Regions from separate parts of the Paenibacillus sophorae genome, predicted to be linked through region 3. Evidence: riboswitches for the same ligand, from Rfam matches in the RefSeq annotation. Region 3 holds a riboswitch; each other region holds the start of a gene.
What was found. Region 3 has a riboswitch for cobalamin ahead of cobT (nicotinate-nucleotide--dimethylbenzimidazole phosphoribosyltransferase). Riboswitches for the same ligand answer to the same signal wherever they lie in the genome.
Positions count from the first base shown of each region.

Region 1: it holds a riboswitch for cobalamin, as region 3 does, so the genes downstream of both, metE (5-methyltetrahydropteroyltriglutamate--homocysteine S-methyltransferase) here and cobT (nicotinate-nucleotide--dimethylbenzimidazole phosphoribosyltransferase) in region 3, are expected to answer to the same signal.
Region 2: it holds a riboswitch for cobalamin, as region 3 does, so the genes downstream of both, KP014_RS08055 (S-layer homology domain-containing protein) here and cobT (nicotinate-nucleotide--dimethylbenzimidazole phosphoribosyltransferase) in region 3, are expected to answer to the same signal.

Region 1 is NZ_CP076607.1:4,804,381-4,808,568, reverse strand. It holds gene KP014_RS23320 (serine/threonine protein kinase) at 1-757, opposite strand, end outside; gene KP014_RS23315 (undecaprenyl-diphosphate phosphatase) at 976-1,839, shown strand; cobalamin riboswitch at 1,934-2,137, shown strand; gene metE (5-methyltetrahydropteroyltriglutamate--homocysteine S-methyltransferase) at 2,358-4,188, shown strand, end outside.
Region 2 is NZ_CP076607.1:1,719,828-1,724,015, reverse strand. It holds gene KP014_RS08055 (S-layer homology domain-containing protein) at 1-2,542, opposite strand, end outside; cobalamin riboswitch at 2,810-3,000, opposite strand; gene KP014_RS08050 (GAP1-N2 domain-containing protein) at 3,092-4,188, opposite strand, start outside.
Region 3 is NZ_CP076607.1:2,682,971-2,687,158, forward strand. It holds gene KP014_RS12620 (methyl-accepting chemotaxis protein) at 1-41, opposite strand, end outside; gene KP014_RS12625 (TetR/AcrR family transcriptional regulator) at 66-653, opposite strand; gene KP014_RS12630 (hypothetical protein) at 853-1,059, shown strand; gene KP014_RS12635 (hypothetical protein) at 1,113-1,439, shown strand; cobalamin riboswitch at 1,635-1,841, shown strand; gene cobT (nicotinate-nucleotide--dimethylbenzimidazole phosphoribosyltransferase) at 1,991-3,076, shown strand; gene cobJ (precorrin-3B C(17)-methyltransferase) at 3,157-4,188, shown strand, end outside.

The DNA of each region.
Region 1 (4,188 bases), 2.1 Mb from region 3:
GATTCGATTCCTCGTTAAGCAGTCTCAGCAGTATGTGCCGCACCCCCGCCGTAAGCTCCAGCTCTTCTGACCAGCTGCGCTCGCCGCCGCCCGGCGTGGGGGTAAACCCTGAATACAGCATAAAGAGCATAAGATGTCCGATGTCGTGCAAATCCGATTGTTTGGACGCGGGCATGCGCTTCGGCAGTCCGTCTTTATCCCGCTCCGCTTCGCCGTCATTACTCGGGCTTTCGTCCCCGATCCGGCGGGCCAGACCGAAATCGATCAAATAGATATCATCCCCCCGGAGTATGATGTTGGGAATGCGTAAATCAAGGTGCACGAAGCCGCGTTCATGCACATGGTTTACCCGTTCCATCAAGCTCAAGACGAAGCGCAGGGTGTCTTTTTCCCCAAATATGCATCCCTGCTCGAAAATCAGCTGCTCCAATGTATAACCTTCAATATAATCGGTAACCAGCCAAGCAGAACCCATCTCCTCAAAATAATCTCTGCAGGCCGGGATATAGGGATGATCCAGCTGCATAAGGATATCCCGTTCCCGCTTCAGCATCTGCTTTCCAGTATCCCGCTTGCTCGGTTTGGCCTGCTTGACGGCCACCTGGCGTCTCTCCAGTTTATCCAGGCAGCGGTAAGCCAGCCCGTAGCTTCCCATGCCGATCCGCGAGAGCACCTCGTAACGCTGTCCGATCAGCTCCCCTTTCTCCCTGGGGTAATCCCTCCAGGCAGATATGAATGCGCGCAGGCGTGCAAGCAATGGACATCCTCCCAACATTATTCCGTCATGTGTAATCTATTCCTTCATTATTGCATATTTACCTGGGGCATTCGCAAGTCTGGAAGTCAGATGACAAGAGAGTGCGTTAGAGTTTCTTGCTTGAAAAATAGGGCTGCAAGTTTCAGAAATTACGTCCGGTGTTTAAGCAACAGTATAAAGAAAAAATATTGAAATCTAATCATTGAGGAGGCGTAAGCTTGGATCTGCTAGCCATTATTAAAGCCATCGTACTTGGTCTGGTTGAAGGCCTGACCGAATTCGCCCCAGTATCCTCTACAGGGCATATGATTATTGTCGATGATATGTGGTTGAAATCGCAGGAATTTCTCGGAAAATACACGGCTAATACATTTAAAGTCGTGATCCAGCTCGGTTCAATCCTTGCGGTTGTCGTCATTTTCAGGAATCGCTTTATTGATTTGCTCGGACTGAAACGCTTCAGCCGCGGCTCGCTTGAACCGGTCCCGGACGGCCAGCCGGCGCAGATAGAGACCGGGGGCCGTCTGAAGCTTGGGCAGGTTATTGCAGGTCTAATTCCAGCCGGTCTGCTAGGAATGTTATTCGAAGATTATATTGATGAATATTTGTTCTCGACATCAACTGTGCTGATCGGTCTTGTAATTGGCGCCGTATTTATGATCTGCGCGGATTTATTTGCTCCGAAGCGCGTCAGGACGCAGAGTGTTGACCAGATTACATACAGGCAAGCGCTTGCGGTGGGCTTGATCCAGTGTTTCTCTCTCTGGCCCGGCTTCTCCCGCTCCGGCTCGACGATTTCGGGAGGCGTCCTTCTTGGCCTGAGCCACCGGGCCGCCGCTGACTTCACCTTTATTATGGCCGTGCCGATCATGGCCGGCGCAAGCCTGATCTCGCTTTACAAGAACTGGCAGTATTTTACGCTGGATGCGTTGCCGTTCTTTATCGCCGGATTTATCAGCGCCTTCGTATTCGCGCTGCTGTCGATGCGGTTCTTTCTGAAGCTGATCAACCGGATCAAGCTGCTGCCGTTCGCAATCTACCGCATCGTGCTGGCCGCCCTGGTCTATATTATTTTCTTTTAACCGGTTATCAGGTATCGATATAACCAGAACCCCTGTCTCCTATTGCGGGCCGCAGGGTCTTGCCGTAACATAAAAGTTGTACTCATCAACCATTCACTAAATAACGGAAACAGGTGCTTGCCGGAATAGAGAGTTCCGGAGCTTAAAAGGGAAGCTCGGTGCAAAGCCGACGCGGTCCCGCCACTGTAACGGAAGAGTCTTTCGGCCCTTTATGCCACTGTCAGCCCAGCGCTGACGGGAAGGCCGCTGATGACGATGACGCCGCAGCCAGGAGACCTGCCTGTTTCGACGCACTGCTGAACCTACGGGAGATAGGGAGGTGTTGGATCGCAAACGTGATATTAACGTAGGCGTCTTTCCTCTTGCGCTTTTAAGGAAGGACGCCTTTTTGTTGGATCGTTTATGGGAAAAAGGAAGCGGGCCTTCCGAGGTGGATAAGATATTACTTCCTTAAACAACGGAATATGATGTTTTGTGAAAGATTACAGTAGGATAAGTCGAATAGGAGGAGCATGGAAATGACAACTCAAGTAAAAATAAGCAATCTCGGATATCCAAGAATCGGCGCGAACCGGGAATGGAAAAAAGCGCTGGAGGCTTACTGGGCGGGACGAACCCAGGAGGAACAGCTGCGGGCGGAAATGGACCGCATTCAGCTGGATAATCTGCGCAAGCAGCAGGAGGCGGGCATCGATCTGATTCCTGTCGGGGATTTCACGTATTACGATCATGTGCTGGATACGGCAGTCATGTTCGGTATTGTGCCGCCCAGGTACCGGTATGAAGATGGACCTGCCGGACTGGATTTGTATTTTGCGATGGCACGGGGTAATTCCCGGGCGGCGGCATGCGAAATGACGAAATGGTTCAATACGAATTACCATTACATCGTGCCGGAGATTGGGGATCTTACACCTGTTCTAACAGAGAACAAACCGCTTGCCGCATACCGGTTCGCTAAAAAGCAGGCAGGCATTGACGGCAAGCCCGTGGTCATTGGACTCTATACATTCCTGAAACTGTCCAAGGGCTTTGCCCTATCGGAAATCCGCAGTTTGGCCCAGCGCTTTCTGCCGGTCTATGTGCAGCTGTTGCAGGAGCTGGAGCGGGAGGGGGCGGCTTGGGTTCAAATAGATGAACCTGCTGTGGTGACCGGACTGCGGGAAGAGGATATTGAGCTTCTAAGCGATATTTATAGCGAGCTTCATTCCGCTGTTCCGGGTCTTTCCATTATGCTGCAGACATACTTTGAGTCCGCCGAGCCGCTTGAAGCCCTGCTTAAACTGCCGGTGCAGGGAATCGGACTCGATTTTGTACACGACAGCGGGGCCAATCTGGAAGCGATTGAGCGCCTGAGCTGGCCGGGGGATAAGACGCTTGGAGCCGGAGTGATCGACGGGCGCGGGATTTGGCGCTGCGACCCGGACGATAAGCTGGCGCTGGCTCAGCGCCTGGCTGCCCTTGTCCCGGAGGGCAAGCTGATTTTGCAGCCATCCAGCAGCCTGCTGCATGTGCCTGTGACGGTGCGCAGCGAGGAGAAGCTGAAGCAGGAGGTGCGGAACGCGCTGGCCTTTGCCGATGAGAAGCTGGCAGAGCTTGCGCTGCTGAAACGGGCGCTGCTTGAAGGCCGTGACGCCGCCGGGGCTTCGTTAGCCGAGACGCAGGCTGCGCTGGCCGCCTTCCGCAAACTGCCCGAGCGCAGCCGCGCGGACGTGGCAGAGCTTGAACGCGGCTTGACGGAGCTGCCTGACCGGCGGAGTCCGGCCTATGCCGAGCGGGCGAAGCGCCAGCAGGACAAGTGGCGTCTGCCGTTGCTGCCGACAACGACAATCGGCAGCTTTCCGCAGACGCCGGAAGTCCGGCAGGCGCGGCTGAAATGGCGCAAGGGCGAGTTGAGCCAGGAAGTCTATGACGACTTTATCCACCGGCAAATTGTGGACGCCATCGCTCTTCAGGAGAACATCGGTCTGGATGTTCTGGTGCACGGCGAATTTGAACGGACAGATATGGTGGAGTTCTTCGGGGAGAAGCTGGATGGATTTCTGTTCACGCAGAATGGCTGGGTGCAATCCTACGGTTCCCGCTGCGTCAAGCCGCCGGTCATTTACGCCGATGTCGCTTTCACCGAACCGATGACCGTCAAGGAAAGCGTTTATGCGCAATCTTTGACGAAGCTTCCGGTAAAGGGCATGCTGACCGGGCCGGTCACGATTCTGAACTGGTCATTCGTTCGCGACGATCTAAGCCGGGAGCGGGTAGCGAACCAGATTGCGCTTGCGCTGCGGCAGGAGGTTCTGGCGCTTGAAAGCGCCGGAGTGGAAATGATTCAGGTGGACGAGCCGGCGGTGC
Region 2 (4,188 bases), 960 kb from region 3:
CGTTTCCGTCCTGAAGCACATAATTATCGGCGCTGACTGACGGTTCGCTTCCATTGACAAAATACTTCCATCCACTCTCGGCGCCCCGGTCAAATTCGGCCAGACCGTCAATCGAATAGACGTATACGCCCCCCGAACTTGTCCGTGCCCCTACTTTGCCGCTGCCAAGCATCCGGAGAAGCAGACTATAAGGAGTATCCCCCGTACCCAGAGTAACGGAAGTTCTTGGAAGAATCGTTCCTTTTACAGTATCGCCAACAACGGAAATAGTTGCCTCGGAAACCGCCTGCGGCGCGGAAATGGCCAGCTGCTGCGTATACCGCACCAAGCTTGGCGCACCGCCTGCCTGATAACCAGTCACTTCGATTGTATAGCTACCGGCCGATAGGCCGCTGAAGGAAGCGATGCCCTGGTCATTCGTTGCCGCCGTCTGTCCGCCAACACTTACCTTCGCGCCGACAGCCGGTGAAGTAACAGGATCAGAACTGAAGGTTGCGTTATTCCACACCCATTGAACTTGAGTGACTCTTACCGTAAAAGCCTGCCCCGGCTGAGGCTGCGAAGGCGAAAGTTCCAAATATTGGACAACCTGGGTCGAGTATCCTCCGTAATAGACCAGCACCTTATCCGTAGCCCTGAGCTCAAAGTCGCTGATGCCGACGCTCGGATAGATCCACTGGCCGCCGCGCTGAACGACAAACGACCACCAGTTGTTCATGTCGCCGCTGATTCCGCCTATGCCGCTGATAAAGCTGCCGAATGACGATTGCGTAATATCCAGCGCAATATGATTGGCATCAGCCAGCCTTTGCAGCGCCTCAAGCGCATTGGACGCGCCTACCGGGCCTTCTGCGAGCGTTCCCTGCGGCCCTTCTACCGATAAAGACACTGGCACTTCCTTCGGCAAAACCGTAACAGACCCGGTGTAGCGCACGACAGTCGGCGCGGCGTTGTCCTGGTAGCCGGTAATTTGGAGTGTCTGGGTTCCAGGCGTCAGATCGGTTCCAAAAGACGCTGTGCCCTGATCGTTCGTAACAGCCGTTTTGCCGCCGATGGAAACGGTAACCCCGGAAGCCGCCGCGACTACGGGATTTCCGTCCCAGTCCCATGTCTTTTTATTAACCGTTACTTCAAGAGGCTTGCCTTCCTTAGGCTGAAGCGGCAAAAATGTTACGGAATCCACCAGTTGAGTGACGCTGTAATCTCCGTAGTAAATATAGAGCCGATCCCCGTCCTGAAGCGCAAAGTCGTTAATGGCGCTGTAACCGCTGACCCACTGAGTACCGCGCTGAACGATGTAGTTCCAGCCGTCATAGCCTCCATACTTCTTCTCTCGGATACCGGCTATCTCGCTAATATAGGTGCCGTATTGGCTTGTTTTGCTGACAACCGCAATTCCCTTGGCTTCCGCCAGCTTGTTCAACGCATCCAAAGCGCTGCCGCCGTACACACTGCCCTCGCCCAAGGACGCCGTCGGCCCTTCGATGGCTACACTCACATGGACAAGCGGATGCACAGCCGGCGGATGATCGATAAAATCATACAGGTTGCTGTCGCCGCCGCTGCTGAATAGGTTGTAGGCGACCAACGCCTGCAGCGCCTGCTCCGTTGCCAGAGCGTTGCTTCCTTCACCCAGCATATGGGCGAAGCTTCCGTCCGCCGCCCTAAAGCTCATCAAGCGGCTGATCAGATTGCCGCCGTTCTTGGTGAAGCCGGAACCGGCCGGATCAACACCATATGATGTCAGCCCGATAATGGCCTGCGATACGCTTTCACTGCTGTCTCCATAGCCTCCGTGGGTCGTATTCTGCTGAGCGGACAGCCACTGTACGGCTCTTTCCCCCGCAGTGGCAGCAGCGGACTCACTCTTGTATGGAGACAGGGCGGCCAAAGCCATTGCCGTGGTATCAGGCCCGCTTGGTCCTCCTGCATTAAGAGGGAATCCTCCATCAACATTTTGTGCGGAAAGAATCTCTTGAACCAGTTTATCTCTGGTCCATTTTGCATCGGAAGGCACCATATAGCTGCCGGAATCCAGTGCGATTAGGCCGTAGATGGGATTGTTCAGGCTTTGCCCGGACATTCCTTCGTTGTTATAAATGGCCGCAATCAGGTTGCTGCCGGCGAAATTCGCCGGGTCCTGGCCGATTGCTTTAACTGCCAGAGCGATTCGGGCGTAATCCGTTACCGAGGAGAAATTCCCCCCTGCGTTCTTTACTCTATTCTGAAGCTCGGCCCCGTAAGAATCCGGCACTTTATACCCGGCCTGGGCCAAGCCGATCGCCTGCCATTCCGAGGCGACGCCCTGCTTCAGAATATACTCCGCCGCAGAATAAACGGCATCCGTTACGCTGACCGACTGTGATGATGAAGCCGCGTCCGCAGCGTTCAAGGCATCCGTTACGCCCTCTTCCTGGTAACCGGCAGCCGCCGTCTCGGCAAGAGCCCGTCCAGCCGGAGCAAACGGCACGCCCAGCAATGAGAAAATCATCAATAAGGACATTCCCAGCGCAAACATTTTGGAAGAAATCCTGCTCTTCATTACTCAACCTCTTTCTCTTGAATTTGTGGGAGTCTCCCAAGTAAGAAGAAACGCCTGACGGCGTCTTTTCAAGACGCAGGTACGTTTCTCGTAAAAATATAAGACCAAACGATAGGCGTGAAGCTTATAAAGTCTTATATTTCAAAAAAAGACCGCCCCAAAGAGGGACGGTCTTTCAGTAAATCGGGCCGGAACCGATGCCTTCAATCATCCTTAGCATCAGCCGCGCGCAAATGTCCGCGTGTCCTCACCCCCCGAAGGACACCCGGGCCTTGACTAGAAAAGGCAGGTCTCCTGGCTCATGCCTCACCGCTCCCTCTCGCCTTCCCGTTCTACGAGAACAGTGGCAGATTTCAGAGGATCGCTCCGCATATACAGTGGCGGGACCGCGCCGGACTCCAACCGGCTTCCCTTTTAAGCGGGCTTTCAAGACCCGCACCTTTTTAAGAATATATTAAATTTTCGACAATCTTTATCATATCGGTTATCGGAGGGGTTGTCCATACATTGCCAGCCATTCAAGCGTAAAAATAAACGGGAAGCTCATCGTTATTCCGCCGCCGGGCTCGCGCTTATGGGAGCCGCCGGAGATGATGCCGGACGCGGATCATCCATCAGGACCAGCGTGTAGTCTTCGGCCTCGATCATGCTTCCGGCAGACAGCTCCGGAGAAGAAACCAGCGTTACCTTCACCTGGTAAGGTGCTGGTCCTGACGGTGCGGGGCCATTATCGGCCGGGACCGGGGATACCGGCGCGCTAGAAGCGGCAAGCGGCTCTCCTGACGGTGAAGGCGAACCGGCTGCTCCGGCCGCATCTTCCATAGAATCCGTTGGAGCAGCCGAAGCCGGCGAAGACGCTCCGCCGGATGCCGTTCCTTCCGGATGGGTCTCTAAGTCCGCCGGATTTCCATCCGTTCCATTCCCGCCCGTTCCACCGTTTCCATCCACCGCCGTTCCCGTAACGCCTGCAGCGCCGGAATCCCCCGCGTCCGCGGTGCCCGAAGGAGCTGGGGATCCCGGAGCCCCACAGCTATGGTCCAGACCGCCAACTTTATATATGACAGCTTCTCCTGTTCCGGAATCCACTTTAATCTCGGCAGGGTTAAACTCTCGGCAGGCGTCAGCAGAGGCGAAGGCGAACATCAGCGAGCTTCCGCCCTTACCGTCGCCAGACTCAAGATAAGCGGCAGCTTCAGGATAACTCACGTTCCCCGTCCCCTGCGAAGGCGAAGGCTGCGGCGAGGCTGCCGGAGCGGCCTCGTCTCCGCTGCCTTTCAGTAAGCTGGCGGCCAGAACTCCGGCAATTACCAGAACGATGACGGCCGCGCCGAAGATCATCAGCCGAGACGGGCTGCGGCGCACCCACCGCGCCAGCGGCGGGGCCAACTGCGACCGGGCTTCGCCGTAGACGCTTTGAAGAGCCGGTCTGGCTGCGGCCATATAATTTTTACGAAAATCGCGGTTCTTGAAAGCTTCACGGTCATGGCCCGCAAAATACTTCAGAATAGCCCGCCGATAGCCCGGATGAAGCTTCTTGGAGGAAATGGAAAATAGCGGACTATCCTGCGACCAGGCCAAAAAGCGGTACACCGCCTCTTTATCGCCATCCGCTTTGCGGCGGACATGCTCCAGCAGCGCGTCGTACT
Region 3 (4,188 bases):
GGCACTATCGTGATCAGCAGTAATTTGTTGACGATCTTCACAAAATCTCTCTCCTCACACTATACTCATTGGAACCCGTCCAGCAATACTTCGACTACCTTTTGCAGCAGCATCTCCCGCTGTTCATCTTTATGATCCAGCACCATCCGCGGATGGTGGAAGGAGGTGGTGGCTTCCAGCAGGAGTACAGCCACGTTTTCCGGTTCTCCGCGGATTTCTCCGGCAGCTATCGCTTTTTGAACCAGCGCCACAAGCTGCTCATTTACGTTATGCAAATGCTGTACAATAAAAGGCTTCAGCAGCTCCGCTGCCATATTGAACGATTTGTAAAGCTCAGGATCTTTTAGAACCTTCTCTTTTTTCAGTTCGTGATATTTCAGGAACCATTCGATAATCAACCGGCGCGGGGATCGTTCTTGCTGGGTTATGAGTTCCAGCGTGTTGTCCATCCGGGCTAGCCAACGTTCGGAAATGGCGTCAAGCAGAGCCGCTTTGTCGGGAAAATGATTGTAGAGAGCGGCATGGCTTACTTTCAGCTCCTTGGCGATATCCGTTAAGCGGAACTTATCGAATCCATAATAACGAATCTTTTCTTCTGTGATTTGCAAAGCCTTTTCTTTGATTTCTTCAGAAGTTAATCCAGTTTTCGGCATCGTGATTCACCCCATTTCCATTGAATTAGGCGGAAAGCCCTATTTTTATATTACAAATTACAAAAAACATAACATGTAATATGTTAGCGGTCAAGAGGAGCACAGTGTTTGATTCTTGTGGAATCCGGAGATCTGTGGAGAGTTGAAATTCAGCAAGCCAGAAGCTGGGGATTGTCCGTGCTACAGGAGAACGGAAGCTTTGCATGCAGAGGTTGATCATACAGCAGGGAGTGATACGATATACGCTGTGCTGCCTGGCATGAATGATGACGAGACGATCATTTTAAACACCCACACGGACGGTCCGAATACTTGTGAGGAAAATGGGGGAATTGCCCTGCTCGCTATGGCTAAATACTTTTCACAAATTCCTAAAGAGTGGCGCAATCGAAGGAGAAGGAACTAATAAGAAAGCAGTAGCTGGAATTACAATCGAGCGTTTGGGATGGCAATCCGGCCATGGACAGGATCTATCTGAACGCCATTCAAGGACGCACAAAAGTCCGAACCATCACCTCGAAGCCCAAAGGCAAATTTTATTTTGGAGAAGGCCAGCCTCTTTACGAAGCGAACATCCCAACGATATCCCTTGTGCCAGGACCCGATTACCTTTGTGTGGTAGGAGGCAATGGATATATTGAAAAAATAGATTTAGACCTGATGTATGAGCAGATTGAGACCTTTACCAAGGTAGTATCCGCGATTGATCATGCAAAAACGGAGGAACTAGGAACGGCGGAGCCGGCAAGTTTTAGCTTATTGGGATTACTTGTGAAAGAGGGGTGATAGGGCCGAGCACCCTCGCAATAAAAAAGTATCGGAAGAGCGCATTGTCTATACCTACACTTTGATTCGGGCGGCAAGTGCATCTCCGTTTCGATCACAACGGTTGAGCTCATCCCAACCGGGGATGGCACGAAGCTAGACTTCTCTTTAAATCTCAAGTTATAATAGGCGTATTGTAAGCATATCTTGTCTACAACAGCATATGAGTGAAAAGGTGAAACGCTGAGGCGTTTCTTAAAAGGGAAGAACGGTGAAAATCCGTCGCGGTCCCGCCACTGTAAATGGAGAGCAGGCTTAAGCCACTGTGTCAAACGGGAAGGCTTTAAGCAACCGGGTCATTATGATCTCGGTTTTTGCGTCCGATCCACAAGTCAGGAGACCTGCCTTTTTCAACAGCACGACTGACCTACGAGGATAGGAAGGGGGAGCACGCTTGTATTTCGGCGATTAACGGCACTTCTACGCTCTTTTTGTGTAGGGAGTGCTTTTTTTGTTTCTCAAATTGTTGTTACATACGTCTCTAATAGATGATAGAGGGGATTGTGATTTACGTGGAAAAATTATTGCAGGTGGTCAATCGGATTGAACGGCTGAATATTGTATCGATGCATCAAATGAGAAGACGCGTTAACAACTTAACCAAACCCTTGGGAAGTCTTGGCCGTCTGGAGGAGATCGCTGTAAGGCTTGCCGGTATAACGGGCAGCGTGGAGCCGAGTGTGGACAATAAAGCGATTATCGTGATGTGCGGCGATCATGGGGTCGTTCAGGAAGGCGTCAGCGCCTATCCGCAGGAAGTTACGGGGCTGATGATGGCGAATTTTATTCGCCAAGGCGCTGCTGTTAATGTGCTCGCACATCAAGCGGGGGCGGAGGTTCACGTTGTCGATATCGGGACTTTGCTGACAGACCTGCCGGAAGGTGTAGTGCAGCGGAAAGTTCGCCCGGGAACGGCCAATATGGCCAAAGGACCGGCAATGACCAAGGAAGAAGCGGTTGCCGCGCTTCATGTTGGGATTGATACGGCTTACGAGCTTGCTGATAAAGGGATCGAAGTGATCGGTTTAGGGGAAATGGGCATCGGCAACACGACTCCGAGCAGCGCCATGACGGCAGTGTTCACTAACCATCCGGTAGAACAGATCACCGGAAAGGGATCGGGTATCAACGACGAAGCGTTAGCCGCCAAAACGAAGGTGATCGAACAGGCGATACAGGTCAACCGGCCTAATCCGGGTGACGCTGTCGACGTGCTTGCCAAGGTAGGGGGACTCGAAATCGCCGGGCTGGTGGGTGTGATATTGGGAGCGGCGGCACGCAGGGTTCCGGTGGTTATTGACGGGGTGATTACAGGGGCTGCGGCGCTGGCTGCCTGCCGGATCGAACCACGCTGCCAGGATTACTTATTCGCTTCCCATTTGTCCGTTGAACCGGCGCACCGGATCGTTCTGGATGAGCTTGGGCTGAAGCCTGTGCTGTATCTGGACATGCGCCTTGGAGAAGGGACAGGAGCCGCACTCGCCCTGCCTGTAATCGAATCGGCCCTCCAATTGGTTGCGAAGATGGCCACATTTGAAGATCTCGGCATCCCGAGTCCGGCCCCCGAAGAAGATGAATTCGGTTTTGCGGTTCAGTGAGTCTACGAACCCGGCTTCCTCTAAGGAAAGCTTGGCGTTACGGGGATAGGATAGTTGTTTCATACAGAGGAGGCAGCACAATGGAACAGAAGAGAGGCAAACTGTTGGTGATCGGGTTTGGCCCGGGTGCTTTTGAACATATTACGGATCGTGCCCGCAGGGCTATCGAGGAAAGTGAAGTCATTATTGGCTATAACACTTATGTGGACTTGATCCGGGGCCTTCTGACCACACAGGAGATCGTAAGAACGGGCATGACGGAAGAAGTAAGCCGTGCCCAGGAAGCTGTACGGCAGGCGTATATGGGTAGGACGGTTGCGGTTATTTCCAGCGGCGACGCTGGGGTATACGGAATGGCCGGGCTAATCTATGAAGTGTTGATGGAAAAGAAATGGAATGCTGATGAAGGAGTGGAAGTAGAGGTTATTCCCGGAATATCCTCGATCAACTCCTGTGCCGCGCTCCTAGGGGCGCCAATTATGCATGATGCCTGTACGATCAGCCTGAGCGATCATTTAACCCCCTGGGACACCATCGCCAAACGTGTGGAAGCGGCGGCTGCGGCGGATTTTGTCATCGCTCTTTATAATCCGAGAAGCGGGAGACGTACCCGGCAGATCGCCGAGACTCAGCGGATTTTGCTGGGGTACCGTTCCCCGGATACGCCGGTAGGCCTGGTGAAGAGCGCTTACCGGGACCGGCAGCAGGTGGTGCTTACCACGCTCGCAGACATGCTGGAGTATGAAATAGGGATGCTCACCACGGTTATTATCGGTAACTCCTCGACGGTGGTATATGACGGCTTAATGATTACGCCGAGAGGCTACCAGCGGAAATATACGTTGGACTCGGAAGAGCAGAGACTAAGACCCAGCGAGCGTCTTCAAGTAGCGGCGGAGCCGTGGTCTCTGGGGGCGAAGGAACAGGCCGGAGAGAGCGGTGAAGCAGGGTCCGTCCAGCCTGATTTCCCGGCACCCGCCTCATACAGTGCGGGTTCGTTCAGCCCTCTTGAAGCGGCTATGGAGGCGCTGCAAATCCTCGAGGCCAAAGGCATCGTCTCCGGGGGCTACGCGGGTTCCGCCCCGTCTGCCGCCGCGAACCCGTCCGCCCCA